One region of the Sporosarcina sp. USHLN248 genome, then DNA from elsewhere that is predicted to be linked to it. Evidence: riboswitches for the same ligand, from Rfam matches in the RefSeq annotation. Region 1 holds a riboswitch; the other holds the start of a gene.
The links. A riboswitch is a leader RNA that binds a small molecule or an ion and turns the genes downstream of it on or off. The one in region 1 is predicted to bind thiamine pyrophosphate.

Region 1 (8,374 bases):
TCATTTGGGGGCATGTTTATGACTATCTTAACCGATATTATGACATTCAATGAAGAGTTCGTTAAAGAAAAGAAATATGAACAATACGCTACGACAAAATTTCCAAATAAAAAAATTGTCATTCTGACTTGTATGGATACTCGTTTAACAGAGCTTCTTCCTAAAGCAATGAACTTGAAAAATGGAGATGCGAAAATAATCAAAAGTGCGGGTGCAATTGTAACTCATCCTTTCGGTGGCATTATGCGAAGCATTCTCGTTGCAATATACGAATTGCAAGCTGACGAGGTATATGTCATTGGCCACCATGATTGTGGCATGAGTTCAGTCGATACGGAAAAAATCATTAATAAAATGGTCGATCGCGGAATCGATAAGAACCTATTTACAACTTTAAAGTATTCTGGAATTGATATGAAAGACTGGCTACATGGTTTTAATGATGTAACAGAAAGTGTCAAATCAAGTGTGGACAGTATTAAAAATCATCCATTAATGGACGCTAAAGTGCCAGTTCACGGCCTCGTCGTACAACCAGATACTGGAAAATTAGACGTTATCGTTAACGGTTATGATCAATAAAGACGTTCCACATTTCCCGGGAAATACATAAAAGACTGTAGACAAAGTAAATTTTACTATGTCTACAGTCTTTTTATAGTTAATAGTCATGAAATAGGTGTTTGCCTATCTTGGCTTGAAATCGCTTGCCACATAGAACATTTCCGAAAAGGGCGCGTAAATACGGCAATATTAATTCATAGTATGCAAGCGTTTTTCAACAAGCTGAGCCGATTCCTATTAAAGGAATCGGCTCTTTATTTTCGACATTAATCTCCGCCATGCGGCCTTGCCCTTTCAAAAATCGTCTTCCACTATGGCATACATGTAATGATCTTCCCAAACACCGTTAATATACAACAATTTTCGCAGCAAGCCTTCTTGAGTAAAGCCTGCGTTCTCCAATACTTTTACGGAACCGGTATTTTTAGGAGAAACAAATGCTTCGACACGGTGAAGGGACATCGTTTCGAAAGCAAATTTTGTTACAATCTTCACCGCTTCAGTCGCAATCCCTTTTCCCGTCTCCCTTTCATCTACCGAGTATCCGATAAAACCGCTCGAAAAGGGCAATCTTTTAATGCTATACAATGAAATATGCCCAACTAATCTGCTTGTTTCCGAATCAAATATACCGAAGTTATACTCCCTGCGGTCCCTCATCTGATAGATGGATTCCCTGATTTTATCCCGCTGGACAGAAACGGTATAATAACTCGGTTCATGACGAGGCTCGAATACTGTCCAAAACTCTTTATTGGCGATTAACATCTCCGTGAAAATCGAAGCGTCCTCTTCTGTCAATATTCGTAAATAGATCGTTTCTCCTTCAAGCAGAATCAATACTTGTTCACCCTTCTTTGGAAGCTATTTTCAAAAACTCTTCTACGTCCTTCACACAAAGAGCTACACCTTTCTCCCAAAAATCGACTTTTGTTATATCTTCTCCTAAATGCTTCATAGCCAGGTCTTCGACAGACATAACTGCAGTATCGCGCAATAAAGATAGATACTTCTGTTCGAAGTTTTCTCCTTCGGCCAATGCTTTCGCATAAATGCTCAGCGAGAACAAATATCCAAATGTATACGGGAAGTTATAGAACGGTGTGTTCGTAATATAGAAATGCAGCTTAGATGCCCAGAAATGAGGATGGACTGTATTAAGCGCACCCCCATAAGCTTCTCTTTGCGCTTCCTCCATTAATTCATTCAAACGTGCTGCAGGAACAACTCCATGTTTTCGTTCCTCATAAAACCTTGTTTCAAATAGGAAACGCGCATGGATATTCATGAAAAATGCGACGCTGCGCTGAACTTTATCTTCTAAAAGCGCAACTTTCTCCTCATTCGTCTCCGCTGCTTTCACCGCAGCATCCGCTACAATCATTTCGGCAAATGTGGATGCAGTTTCTGCGACGCCCATAGCATATTGCCGATTCATATAATGTACAGGGCGCAGCGCGTATGAATGAAATGCATGGCCTAATTCATGGGCTAAAGTTGCAACGTTCGACATAGAACCACTATATGTCATGAAGATTCTGGATTGCTCCGATTTTGGCATACCCGTACAAAAACCGCCTGGACGTTTGTTCGGACGATCCTCGGCTTCAATCCAACTTTCATTGAAAGCTTTGCGTGAGAAAGCTTCTAACTCCGGACCGAATTTGCCGAATTGTTCTAAAATGAATTCAGCGCCTTCCTCATATTCCATCGTCTTCGTAGAAGCAGTCACGGGTGCATCCAAATCATACCAGTCAATCTTTTCCTTGCCTATCATCTTGGCTTTTGCACTTAAATAAGATACAAATGGTTCTTTGTTGGCACTAATTGCACTCCACATCGCATCCAACGTTTCTTGGCTCATGCGATTTCTCATTAGAGGCTCTTGAAGGACGGAATCCCAGCCTCTCTTATCATAAACGGCTAGCCTGAATCCTGCCAAGTGATTTAAAGCAGAAGCGAAAAAGTCTTCTTTCGATTTCCATGCCTCTGTAAGTTTTTCGAATGCTTCTTTCCGGATTTCTTCATTTTTATTTGATGAAAGATTATTTGCCTGTCCTACTGATAATGACTTCTCTTCCCCGTTAACAGTCATTTGAATTTCAATATCTCCGACAAGCTGATCATATAATTGTCCCCATCCTTGATAACCATCAACACTTAAAGCGGTAATCAAGCTTTCTTCTTCTTCGGAAAGCTTCATTTGCACTTCTTCTCGCCATTCATTCAAAATGAATGTAAACTGTGAAAGTTCATCCGTTTCAAGTAACGATTGCCAAACCTCTGCATCGGTTTTTGCAAGTGTTTGCTTGAATCTTAGTTGAATGTTTGCAAACTTCGCAGATAAAGCTCCCATTTCCCCTTGCAGGATCAATGCCTTTTTATCTTTTGTATTTGCAGCTAAAAAACAGCCGATAACTGCTCCTGCTTCTCGTAAATTAATGGCAGTGCCTTTTATCGCTTCTATTAGCTCAAAAACCTTTTTTCCGTCATCCGCGGAAACAGGTGTATGGAACTTCGCAACTTTCTCTTCAACGATATTGATCTCCTCTTTTGAAGCATCCAAATGTGCCCGAAGTTCTTGTGATTCACTACCCCCTGCAAAAAAAACATCTAAATCCCATACTTGTGAATAACCCACTTTCGTCATAACAAATCCCCCTACTCTTTTTTAAAATTTTCGTTAACTACGAATATTATTATAACACGAATCTTCGGTGTTCGAAATAATGGTTTTTGTGACGTAAATTTCATACTTTCTTTCGCACCAAGAGCATTTCATAGGTATACTGTTCAAAGGGAGGATTTATTATGTCAAGAATTATCATGATGACTCTTTCACTTTTAGTGCTAATCATTTTACATGTCATCGCGACTTTTTTCTCTTTGAACGGTCAAACAACTAGTGAAATCGCAAATAGGCTGCCATTACTTTTTATTCCAGCAAATTATGTCTTTTTATTATGGATAGTAATATACGCAATGTTATTTGTTTGGATTCCTTCGTTTGCAAAAGAACAAAAATTTATAAATTTACGGATGTACGGCTTCTTCACTGCTATTGCACTATCGATCGTATGGATTTTCTGTTGGCACTATGGCTACCTGTCTTTAAGCATCGCCGCTAAAATCCTGTTACTATGCATTTTGTTTTCAGTGTATTTTAGCTATCATAAGACGGATAACCATATATCAGGCAGGATGCCATATAGTTTGCTAATTGGATGGAATTTTCTTACTCTCATTTCAACAGTAAGCTATTACTTACTGCTGCATGATTGGTCTGGTTTCGGTTTAAGTGCTCCATTATGGACTGTCATCTATTTAACGATTTCTACAGCATTTGCCCTTCATTTTATGTTTCATTACCACGATTTTATGATGAACTTCGTGTTCATTTGGACATTTATCGGCATTGCATTTAAAAACGGAACTGATGAACTTTTTGTAACAGCTGCAGCATTATTTTTAACAGCGGTTCTCATAGCATTTATGATCTTCAGAGAAAATCATTCAAAAAAACGGGCTGTCCTTTCAAAATGAAAGAACAGTCCGTTTTATTTCTATTCTGTTTTCTACTTATCGGGACGAAGGTTTATTTCATCAAATAAGGGATTGAACTCTATAAATTTTCCGAAGTATAGTTGTTTACGTACGTTCAATTAATCTTGGAGCAGTCGTGAATAAAAGCACCGCTACAATCGCACAGAGCAATATGGACGGAACCATATACGAAGCGTTGTAAACAAGCGAATATAACCAAACAGGCTGGTCTCCTGCATATTCTGCGAAGAAAATCATGCCTCCTATGAAATGAATCAAAAAGCGTAACGATCCGCCTACAACGGTGCCAACAACAATTGCCATCCCCATTGTTTTCTTATCATTCGATTTTTTACCGTTTAATAACCAACCGATTGTAATGGCTGCTACACCAACCAATGTGTAGGCAGCAAAATAATCAAGAGCCGCCTGGTAAACATTTAGCACAAAAGCTCCTGAGACAAGCTGCAGCAGTCCGGAAAGGAAGCCCGTTAACATCCCTCCGCCAATTCCCCAACGGTAGGCCATGACGATAATCGGAAGCATTGATAACGTGATCGATCCTCCTTGCGGCAACTTGAACAATACTAACAAGTCCAAAACAAAAGATAATGCACCTAAAATAGCAACCTCTAACAAAAATTGAAGACGTTTACGATCCAACTAGTTCTCCTCCTTCTTTGGAATAGGAGGGATATAAGGAAACAAAAAACGACACCCCGGATAGAACCGAGACATCGTAGTATGCCAGTTTCCATCCACATCCCTACGCAAGCATGAACTTACAGGTTCGAAGGGTCAGGACGCATTGTCCACTCTCAGCCAAAAGGCTCCCCTTGTGGTCTTGTAATTCAATTATCGATACTATTGTATATGGAATAATTATTAGAAGCAATAGGTGGCAAGTTTTTTAATTGAAAATACGTATCATATTGTTTTATTGGACAAACATCCTATGAAAATTATTCGTTTTGGATAGTCTATAGGATGGGAATTGATAAATAAGTGGACTGTGAACGAGGAGGTTCTTATATGCCAAATAGTAAAATATTGTCTGCTCTCTGTTATTTCAGTGTTTTTTTCTCTCCCTTGCTTTTACCGGTCATCGTCTACTTTGTTACGGATGATTATGAAGTAAAAACGCATGCGAAGCGATCTCTTATTTCCCACCTATGTCCCGTTATCGTTATGGTGGCAGGCTTCTTGCTCTTTTCGTTTTCGATTGTCTCTTTCGAAAATAGACTGATGGGCATGATGACAGGTGATATTAATTTTTGGAGTTTTACGCCTTTCCTATTTATGCTCATTTATGGAGTGCTATTTTTAGCGATCGTCATTTGGAATGTCTATCAAGGCGTTAAAGTATTGAAGTGATAAATAGGAGTCTAAAACGAGCAATGCATACACATCATACATCGGAAAAAAATATGATATAGTATAGAAAGCTGAACAAAACGCAGGTTATAGTAGGTCATCCTCGATCATCGGAAGGCTTGACGCAAAACGGCTTTCTGCCTTAAAGGAAGACCGATGCGTGATTGAAAAAAAGAAGGGACCAGTACAAAATGATTGTAAAGAATAATGAAGAGATTGAAGCGTTAAAAAAAATCGGCAAAATTGTAGCTGAAATTCGTGAAGCGTTAAAAGAGGCTGCAGTTCCTGGCATTACGACAAAAGAGTTAGATGAATTAGGCGGGCGACTATTCAAAGAACACGGTGCAGTCTCGGCCCCAATCGATCAATACGATTTTCCCGGCTATACGTGCATTAGCGTGAACCATGAAGTCGCACACGGCATTCCAGGTTCCAAAACGTTAAAAGACGGAGACCTCGTCAACATAGATGTTTCAGGGTCATTTGGAGGTTACTTTGCAGATACAGGCGTATCATTTGTAGTCGGAACACCCGATGAAAGGAAACAAAAGCTGTGCGATGTGGCACAAAGCGCTTTCGACCGGGCAATGACAAAAGTGAAAGCTGGATCAAGCTTAAACCAAATTGGCAAAGCTGTTGAACGTGAAGCAAAAGACAATGGATTAAAAGTAATTAAAAACTTGACTGGCCACGGGATTGGAACTTCGTTACATGAAGAGCCCCAGCATGTCCTCAATTATTACGATGCTTGGGATAAAACATTAATGAAAGAAGGAATGGTTTTAGCAGTGGAGCCGTTCATTTCAGAGAAAGCTGAGCACATTATCGAATTGGGAGACGGCTGGACATTCGTCACGCCTGACAAATCACTCGTTGCACAAGTTGAACATACTATCATCGTTACAAAAGACGAACCGATCATTTTAACTCAGTTGGATTAAGCAAAGGAGGAGCCATTTACGGCTCCTCCTCAGACTGTAGACAAAGTAAAAAGATACTTTGTCTACAGTCCTTTTAAGGTTTGTAGTCATGAGATAGGTGTTTGCCCAGCTTGGCTTGAAAACGCTTGTCAGACAAGGAGCGAAGTCGAGCGAAGACCCGAATAGAACTTAGGTTCATGAGGGGACGAGCGAAGGAAAGGCAACCTAAGTCCGCTGCATCCTGCAGCAACGGTTGCATGACCAGCGTCCTGCTGGCCTCAACGCAGGATGCGAGCGTTTGTCAACAAGCTGAGGAGGAGCCATTTACGGCTCCTCCTTTTTATTTCCGCCCTTTTTTACTTTTCGATTTCGGGCTATTCGGTTTGCTATCTTTTGTTTTCGCGTTTCCTTCCATCAACTTACCCTTATAGTAAATCTTCTGGACAGGCTTAAGCCCTTTCGTTAATTTTCGATATGTTTTTTCATCAGGATACGTTAACAATGTCAGCACTTCTCCATCTTGACCTGCACGTCCCGTTCTTCCAGAACGATGCAAGTACTGCTCGATTGTATGAGGAATATCGACATGGATAACATGTGTCAAACCTTCAATGTCAAGCCCTCGTGCTGCTAAGTCCGTTGCAATTAAAATATGAATTTTGCCCTTTCTGAAATCCTCAAGTGTTTGCTGACGCTCGAACTTTGACATATTTGAGTAGAGCACCGCAATTGGCGCTTCGTTATATTGCAATTTTAGTTCTTTCATGCGCAGCTGATCGACGTTATTCATGAATGCAAGTGCCCTAATGGATGGCAGATGAGAAAGCCCCCGCAATAGATCTGTCTTATTTCTAATTTCTGTCTTAATGAATGAATGAGTCACATTTCCGACTAACGGCATATCATCAAGAGATACTTTCAAGCGTACCGGCTCGTCCATCATACGCTTCGCTACAAGCTCAATTTCATCTGTAATAGTAGCGGACACAACAACGACCTGACGCTCGGGATTAGCCGAATCGATCAAATCTTTGACGATGACTCGATAATCTCTCGATAAGAGCTGATCTCCTTCATCTAATACAATATGTTTAATTTCATGCATTTTAAGTCGTTTTGCCTTAACTAATTCGACAATTCTACCAGGCGTTCCAACGACAATCGTCGGTTTCTTTTTCAATTTCTCGATTTGTCTTTGCATATTCGCACCGCCAATTAATTGCGTTACTGTAATATCGGTTCCGTTGATCCATTCACGGATGACGTTTACAATTTGCATCGACAGTTCTTGCGAAGGGGACATGATCAATGCCTGTGTTTGCTGTTTGCTGCCCTGTACCATTTGTAGGATCGGCAGCACATACGCCAAAGTTTTACCCGTCCCTGTCGGTGATTCAGCTACTACATCTTTTCCTTCTAATAATAGTGGTATCATTTGTGATTGAATCGGCATTTCACGTTCAAATTTCCACTTGCTCTTAAACACTTCGTCCATTTGCTCTAAAAAGGACATTCTCATCCCCGCTTTCACTTTTCCTTCCTTTAATAATGAACTGTATTGCTTTTCATTTCAACTGTTTCTCATAGAAGGGCTTTTTCTACCTCGTGTAAATTGCTCAAAAGCGTAAGCATAGCCGATCAGTTTCGGTTCATCATATGCCTTTCCACAAAAAGTGATGCCGAACGGTTCTCCCTCTTTTGTAAAAGAAGCTGGCACTGCAACCGCTGGATAACCGACCGCTGAGCTGAAGCTGCACCCATGATCTTTCGGAAATACAATGGCCTGTATTCCATACGTATCAAAAGCCCGATCTAGCGCTAACTCACCTGCTAATCTACGATTTCGAAGCAATGCCTCTATATAAGATGGATCTGTCAATGTTCCGCTCGTTCTTTCCGACCGCTCCAACATCGCTTGTCCATACTTTAACGTCTCTTCAGCATGGTCATTATTAAATTGTATAATATCTTTT
Region 2 (8,374 bases), on a different contig from region 1:
AGATGTTCTTCTGCTTTATTCCCCCGGTTAATTTATACGATTTTTCCATTTTTGTCTCCTGATGATATCTATAATTGTTGGTAGCCTATACCATACAAATAATAGTAACATTTGAGAGAAAGGATTTTAAAATTATCCTACCATTGATCTATTAATGAAGGGGAATAAGGGGTTTGTGAAGAAGTGTACTTAAACGGAGCAGGTTTGTGAAAAAACGAGGGAATTAGTAAGGAATATAATCAATATCTTTTGTAAACATCTGTAACTTTATAATTGTAAACGAATTATCTCTTGGAGGTATAAATATGAATGGAATTGATGTGTTAAAAAGGTTTGGCTTTCAAATAGACAAAGAGCCTAAAAGTATTTATCCTTTTTCACCTGTATATCGAATAACTGATAAAGGGAAAGAGTTAATTGTTAAAAGGACACAAAATCCGATAGAGGAAGCAAGAAAATTAGTAAATTATACTACATATCTAAAGAATAATGGTATTAAAGTAGTCATCCCTGTGGATATTCAAATGGACAATCCACAAGATATTGGAGAGGAAACATATGTTGTCTATCCTTTTATTGAAGGAACAACTTATAGAGGAACTGATAATCAAATATTTGATGCAGGTAAACTGCTGGGACAAATACATCAACTATCTCTTGAGGATAATAAATATGAGTTGGAAGAATATGATGTTTATGATTTTAACAATGAAGAAATTGAAGAAAGTGTTCAAGCAATCGAAGAGTTTGCAAAAAAAGTTAATCATAGAATTGATGGCATTCTATTAAAAGAAAAACTGTTACAAATCGTTACCCAACAAGAAGAGCTAAAAATTGTTGGGTTGCCAAATGTCGCAACACCACACGATTATAAAGCGAATAATTTAATTTATTCTCCGAAACCTTATTTAATTGACCCAGATAATGCTAAATGGATTCCTCGAATATTTGATTTAGCGTTAGTTTTACTTTTGTTTCATAATGAATTATCAACTGCACCAGATGAGATATTTACACCGAATCAATGGGAACTTTTCCTGTCTGGGTATAAAGAATCGGTCAGTTTAACTGATTTAGAAAAGAGTTATTGGCAAAAATCCATAGAACACGTATTTTTAGATGAAGTAATGTGGCTAATGGCTGAGTTTGAGGAAGATTGGGATAATCCTTCACAACTAAAGCTTTTTGATAGCTTGATAGATTTAGTATTCGATTCATCAAAGTATAAACTTAATTGACATTAATTAGTTGTAAAACTTTACCCTTAATAATGTAAAGTGGAACTTGATTCATGTTTCAACTCCTCATGAGCCCAAAGAGAAAAATTTTGTTTTTTTACCAGTTCTTAGTGTATTGTTTGATTAAACGAGAATTGTCTCATACCCTTGCTATTGCCATTCCTCTAGTTTCAGGACTTTTTCGAATGAACTGCGCATAAGTAGGACACACACATAAAACGCTAAGACATCTTATCGTTTTTTTTTTATAAATTAACAGAAAAGACAACTATTAGATCAATCAGCTCTGAGGAGTAAAAATTCTTCGAGATAAACCTTCCGAGATTACTGCCTCCCTGACAAATTCCGATGTATATATTTAAAAAAATACTGAATATTTCCGCTGGATCAGATCTCATTGTGCTAAGATATATAATGATATTCAACAAACGGCCAGATAGCTAAAGTGGAACATCGCTGAATGGGCTATGCATTATTTTCTAAAGGGAAATACTGTTAAAGAGGGATTATCAAATATGTTGTGGGTAGAGGGGGGCTAAAGTTGGGATTTGTTGATGACTTAGCAGGTGCTATATATGATATTTTAAAGTTTTTTATATGGGCAATTAGCTACTTAGTTGCAGGGGCGATAATTGTTGCAGTTCCTATGTACTTGACAGTTTGGGTGATTGGTTTATTTCAGTAATCATATTGGGAAGCCGTTGCGGTTAAGCAATTTGCGTCCGTTCTGCAAACGGCCCAGTTAGCTGAACAAAAATATGTTTAAATTGAAACTATTTCCAATAGATATCGTTAAACTTATGCATGGAGAATTGTTGTGAAATTTGCACTTTGTTTTTGAGAGGAGAATTGAGAAGTGAGGAAAAAAGCTATCATTGCAGGGATTTTATTTAGTTTAATTTTGTTAGTCGCGTGTAATACAACCGAGGTATTAGAAAGCGAGCAAGAAGTAGTAATTTCCCAAGAAAACGGTGGAGATGATGGAATATCAAATTTCTTATCTGAATTACAAAATGAAACAAATGAATCTATTACAAAGGAGACGGAACTTGAAAGTGATTCACTAGCAATAATGGTTGGTGGGAGTATTAACGAATTAACAGTTTCAGTAGGTTTTCCAAAGGATGCCAAAATTGATAATACATTGATTCAGCAAATAGTTGAAGAGTCTATTAAGAATGTTTCTGAAACAGAAACAGCAACAGATAGTGAAGAAGAAATAAAAACGAAAATAAAAATAAAGATTGAGGAATACTAACGGGATGTTTTGATTTATCAGCAAAAAATCGGTTGGCCGGAACAAGTAATAGAGTAAGTCTATCCTTATCTATAAGTTTCTGGATAAATAATTAATTTGAAGGATATAGTCAATAATTATAATAGGGGCTGTCCAATATGTTCCTGAAATAGAACAGGTGAGGAAAACGATTCGTTTTTCCTCACCTGTTCTTGTATTATTCTCATTTAAAATCCTGAAAGTAGCTCGTGGATGCCAGCCACTTTTAGAAGATTGTGGGCCAATGCCCAAACGGGTAGATGAATAGATCGTCTTTCCGTGAATGTCCAGTTCTTTGTGGATTGAATATCATTCTTGTAGTTGCAAATCTGTTCTTTCACATGTTTATTGAAAAAAGCAATCAAAGCTGATCTTATATTTTTTGACTATGGACCCAAGGAAATAAATGGCCAAGTTGTAATAGATCATTCAATATGCTATGGTTTAAAGTACAGACTAATAGAAATATTATAAATGGCCGCATGATCTAAAAACTCTTAAAAACTAAATAGTATGCACTAGGGGTGTTATTTAACTGAGATGAGTAGTGACTCAAACCCTTTGAACCTGATCTAGCTGAAACTAGCGTAGGAAAGTGTAAACTCTTGGATATACGAAGAGGGATGACTCTGTCTTCTTTTTGGTATGTCATCATAGTGTTACGCAACTTTCCTTTTGGAAGGTTGCGTTTTTTAATTTTTAGCTGCCATTTACCGTTTCAAATAATATACGTACAGGAGTGGTTGGGATGAGTAAAGTCGTATTGGTAACAGGAAGTAGTCAAGGGTTAGGGGCAACGATCGTAAGGACATTGGCAAACCAAGGATTTCGGGTAGTCGTCAATTACAATAAGAGCAAAGAGGCAGCCGACAAAATTGTTTCCGAGATTGGAAAGGAGCATGCGATTGCCATTCAAGCGGATGTCACCAATCGTACAGAAGTGGATCGTATGGTAGAAGAGGCAACTGACTATTTTGGGCAAATTGATGTTGTGGTGAATAATGCATTGATCGATTTTAAATTTGATCCAATCAAGCAGAAACCTTTCGCAGAACTATCTTGGGAAGATTATCAAAGACAGTTGGATGGTACGTTAAAAGCAGCATTTAACGTAATTCAAAGTGTCGTCCCTCAATTTATGGAACGACAAAATGGAAGTATTATTAGTATAGGGACGAATTTATTTCAAAATCCTGTCGTACCTTATCATGAATATACGACAGCGAAAGCAGGTTTAATCGGTTTTACACGTAATATAGCTGCCGAATTAGGGGCGTATGGCATAAAGGCGAATGTCGTTTCAGGGGGCTTATTGAAAACAACTAACGCCAGTGCTGTTACAACGCCGGAAGTATTCGATTTAATTGCCAACTCAACGCCGTTGAAGAAAGTCACCACACCTCAAGACGTTGCGAATATGGTCGCTTATTTGGCTTCAGAACATGCAAGCGGCATTACAGGTCAGAATTTTACCGTCGATGGCGGTTTAACAATGAACTGACAAATGGGGGTGTGAAAAATGGCTGAAATGAAAGGAAAACATTTAAACTTAGGTGTTTTGCTGTATGGCTGCGGACACCACCAAGCTGCTTGGCTAATGCCTGATTCAAGTGTTGAACGGATTGGTGATATTACCTATTATCAGAACTTGGCTAAGTTGGCGGAAAGGGGCTTGCTTGACGTCGTATTCTTTGCAGATAATCAATCATTTGTAGGCAAAGAAACCAGTGATATGCCGGCGTTTTGGTTTGATCCACTGATCAATTTAACAGCCATATCCCAAGTGACAGAGCATGTAGGGTTAGTTCCAACGATCTCAAGTACTTTTTCCAATCCATTTACGGCTTCACGGCAGCTTTTGAGTTTAGACCATATAACAAAAGGTCGTGTTGGTTGGAATCTTGTTACTTCAATGACTGATGTTGAAGCGCAGAATCATAGTATGGATAAGCTACCATCTCATGATGATCGCTATGAAAAAGCAGATGAATTTGCAACGTTAATGAATCAGTTGTTTCTTTCCTGGGACAGTAAAGCGTTTCTGCATCAACGTGAAGAGAAAAAGTTGATCGATCCTTCAAATATATCGCCATTTCATCATGAAGGTACCTATTTTAAGGTGCGTGGACCGTCCACTACGCCGAAAAGTCCACAAGGTAAACCGGTCGCAATGCAGGCAGGGGCGTCCAAACAAGGTATTGCATTAGCCGCAAAGCATGCCGATGCTGTTTACTCAGTGTCGTGGAACTTCAAGCAAGCAAAAAGATTTCGAGAAAAAATCAATGAGCAAGTGAAACAAAGCGAGAATAGCGACAAACATATTAAAGTGTTCCCAGGCTTAGTAACTTATGTCGGTAAGAGTCGTGAAGAGGCTTTCGCTAAGAAAGCGGCATTAGACGAACAATTACCTATTGAAACGGCTTTAAGACAGCTGAGCATTTTTGTTCGACAAGACTGCTCCAATTGGGCACTTGATGAAAAGGTTCCACCATTGCCGCCTGTGGAGGAATTTACTGGACCGGTCGGCCGATATGAGACGATATTAGAAATACTTCAGGATACAAACCCAACAGTAAGGGAGCTATTGGGGTATCTAAATGCTGGAGGAGGACATTTCACACTCATCGGCACGCCTGAAGAGATTGTCAATCAGATGGAGCTTTGGTTTGAAGCAGGGGTAGCAGATGGTTTTAATCTTATGCCTCCCACATTGCCCGGTAGCTTAGAGGACTTTGTTGAATTTATAGTACCCGAGCTGCAAAAGAGAGGTCTTTTCAAAAACAAATATGAAGGCCACACGTTGCGTGAACATTTGGGACTAGCCTAGTAAAAGATTAGTAATTGGCAAGTGATTCTATACTGCTAACCTTTAAAATCAGCACCGTGCAACGTTGTGCTATTAATATGATCAATCCCTTTACGAAATATATCAATCATTTAGTGGATAAGAAAGCTGGACGATAGTGAATCGAATTGCGTACAGTTTTTTCATCGCGAAAAACTCACGGACAATAAAATCCTTCGATCGGTTTATCAAATAGCATAAACATATCTTTGAAATACGTTTCATCAACTAACTTGTCCAAAACGCCTTTGTAATACCCCGTCAAATTACGGATTGCTTTCTTCTTCGTAGCCATCACAGTAATCATTAAAGCACGATACGCAAGGTCTTCGAATACGTGGAGATCGTCTTTGTAAATATCAAACTTCAACATGCTTCCAGATAGGGCCCTATGAATTCCGTAGAATTCACGGGCCATTTTTGTGTCTCCGATCGTTGCGGCAAGCAAGTCTTTCATTCGACTAAATAGACTTGTGGAGTACTTTGACGATTCCGTAGGAGACGTGTAGTTAAGATCTTTAGATTTTAATAAAGATTTAGAAAGAGTAGCTTCGTCTGCCGGAAGCTGCCCTTTTTCCTCGTTCTCATGCGGTTTGTCGTCATGGTCACGGTCGTTCATTTTCCCCTGGTCATCGAAAGGCAAAATGCTGTAAATGTTGGCGCCAAGCCCGCTCATGACCGGTCGGATGTAATGGATTTTCTCGATGATGCGTAGGTTGACGAGTTTGCGGATTGCCCGTCTTACTGTTACGTTGGATTTTCCAATCGCTTCCTCGATCGTTCCGTGTTTCAAATGAGCAGCCCCATATTTAACGGAGTAGCGGCGAATGACGTCTAAAACTTGGCGATCTGAATTCGTCATTTCATCATAGTGCATCATCACATGCTGTTCAGCTGCAGCGTCCATTTCCTCAATTGTGTGAAATCGTGCGTATTCTTTCAGATAATGTGTCATGCTCATTCCCCCTTTACCCTCTATATAGAAGGGAGGGGTCAAAAAGGATACTCTGGAGACAGAGAAATTCGAAATAGTTCTAAAAGCCTATGAATACCTCTTGATTTGCCTTACCTTGAATCCTACGAACTTGACGAAATGGATAAAGAGGAGTATTATATTTTAGCCGTAGAGTTAAAGTTATTTTAAAATAACATTTTCCGTAGATATAAAGAGAATTAAGAAGTAAAAGGTTGGTGAATTACATGAGAAAACAACGGAATGTGAAAGATTTTCTTTTGCACAACTTTTTAGGAATCTATGCAGTCGCTGTCTTGATGATATGGGTGAAAACATATATTGCTCAGGCTACACAATTTGATTTAGGGGTAGAAGGACCACTTCAACAATTCCTATTACTGATCAATCCACTCGGTTCAGCATTGCTGTTTTTAGGAATTTCTTTTCTGTTTAAAGGTACGAGAAAATATACTGCCCTTGTTATGATTTACACGCTCATGTCGATTCTTTTATATGCGAATATCGTCTATTATCGATTTTTTAGTGATTTTATTACATTGCCTACCCTTTTCCAAACGCAAAATTTCGGAGATTTAGGCGGCAGTGTCCTTTCCTTGTTAGAGCCTTATGATATTTTGTTCTTTGTGGACGTAATCGTCATGTTGTACCTTCGATTTTCACGCAAGGTACGAAAAGAGGCAAATCGAATTGGGTTTAAAAAAGCAGCCCCGATACTTGTAGGGGCCTTAGTCCTTTCGTTGGTCAACTTAGGGCTTGCCGAATCGAGCCGTCCGCAGCTATTGACGCGCGGCTTTGATCGGAATTATATTGTGAAATATTTAGGGATGTACAATTACTCGATTTATGACTCGGTGGAAACAGCAGCGGCCTCATCACAGCGGGCGCTTGCAGATAGTAGTGACATTACAGAAGTAATCAACTCTACACAATCTACTTACGCCGAACCGAACAAAGAGTATTTTGGGATCGCAAAAGGAATGAATGTCATCTATTTGCATTTAGAATCATTCCAAAGCTTCCTCATCAACTACAAATTGAACGGGGAAGAAGTGACACCGTTTTTAAATTCATTAACAAAAGATGAGAATACAGCGTATTTCGATAACTTCTTCCACCAAACAGGCCAAGGCAAAACGTCCGATGCGGAATTCATGTTGGAGAACTCCATTTTCGGTCTGCCGCAAGGATCTGCTTTTATTACGAAAGCGCAAAATACGTACCAAGCTGCGCCAAGCATTTTAAAGGATCACGGATATACATCCGCTGTCTTCCACGGCAATAACGGCAGCTTCTGGAATCGGAATACGATCTACAAAGCGTTTGGGTACGATCATTTCTTCGATGCAAGTTATTATGATACGAGTGACCCGATCGACATGGCCGAATACGGACTGTTGGACAAACCGTTCTATGAGCAATCTGAAAGCATGTTAGCTTCATTGCCGCAGCCTTTCTATGCGAAATTCATTACGGTTGCAAACCACTATCCGTATGCGATGAATCAAGACCTAGTGACAATTGATAAAGCCGAGACTGGAGACGCTAGTGTGGATGATTATTTCCAAACGGCGCGTTATACGGACGAGACGATTCAAACAGTCTTCACTCGATTAAAAGAAATGGGTTTATATGATAACTCAGTCATTGTGCTGTATGGTGACCATTATGGTATTTCAGACAACCATAAAAAAGCAATGAGCAAAATCATAGGGAAAGACATTACACCTTATGAAAGTGCGAACTTGCAACGCGTCCCATTATTCATACATGTCCCCGGAATGAAAGGCGGCATCAACCATACGTATGGCGGCCAGACAGACCTTCTTCCGACGTTATTGCATTTGCTTGGAATTGATACGAAAGACTTTATTCAATTTGGTTCCGATTTATTCTCGGAAGAGCATAATGAAATTGTGCCATTCAGAAACGGCGATTTCGTCAGTCCGACAATTGATTCCATCAACGAGAAGTTCTATGATAGTCAAACAGGCTTGCCGCTCGACGATCGACACTTGGAGCGCGCTGAAGAAATGAAAAAA

Region 2: it holds a riboswitch for thiamine pyrophosphate, as region 1 does, so the genes downstream of both, WFH04_RS08640 (3-oxoacyl-ACP reductase) here and thiT (energy-coupled thiamine transporter ThiT) in region 1, are expected to answer to the same signal.

The regions. Positions count from the first base shown of each region.
Region 1 covers NZ_JBBCZC010000002.1:117,685-126,058, reverse strand. The annotation lists gene WFH04_RS01580 (beta-class carbonic anhydrase) at 19-582, shown strand; gene WFH04_RS01575 (GNAT family N-acetyltransferase) at 859-1,404, opposite strand; gene WFH04_RS01570 (M3 family oligoendopeptidase) at 1,412-3,214, opposite strand; gene WFH04_RS01565 (tryptophan-rich sensory protein) at 3,376-4,107, shown strand; gene thiT (energy-coupled thiamine transporter ThiT) at 4,213-4,770, opposite strand; TPP riboswitch at 4,854-4,954, opposite strand; gene WFH04_RS01555 (magnetosome magnetite crystal formation protein family) at 5,140-5,481, shown strand; gene map (type I methionyl aminopeptidase) at 5,673-6,422, shown strand; gene WFH04_RS01545 (DEAD/DEAH box helicase) at 6,742-7,914, opposite strand; gene WFH04_RS01540 (amidase family protein) at 7,972-8,374, opposite strand, start outside.
Region 2 covers NZ_JBBCZC010000017.1:5,663-14,036, forward strand. The annotation lists gene WFH04_RS08625 (aminoglycoside phosphotransferase family protein) at 306-1,238, shown strand; gene WFH04_RS08630 (hypothetical protein) at 1,780-1,923, shown strand; gene WFH04_RS08635 (topoisomerase) at 2,095-2,496, shown strand; TPP riboswitch at 3,025-3,125, shown strand; gene WFH04_RS08640 (3-oxoacyl-ACP reductase) at 3,263-4,015, shown strand; gene WFH04_RS08645 (LLM class flavin-dependent oxidoreductase) at 4,034-5,341, shown strand; gene WFH04_RS08650 (hypothetical protein) at 5,517-6,314, opposite strand; gene ltaS (lipoteichoic acid synthase) at 6,560-8,374, shown strand, end outside.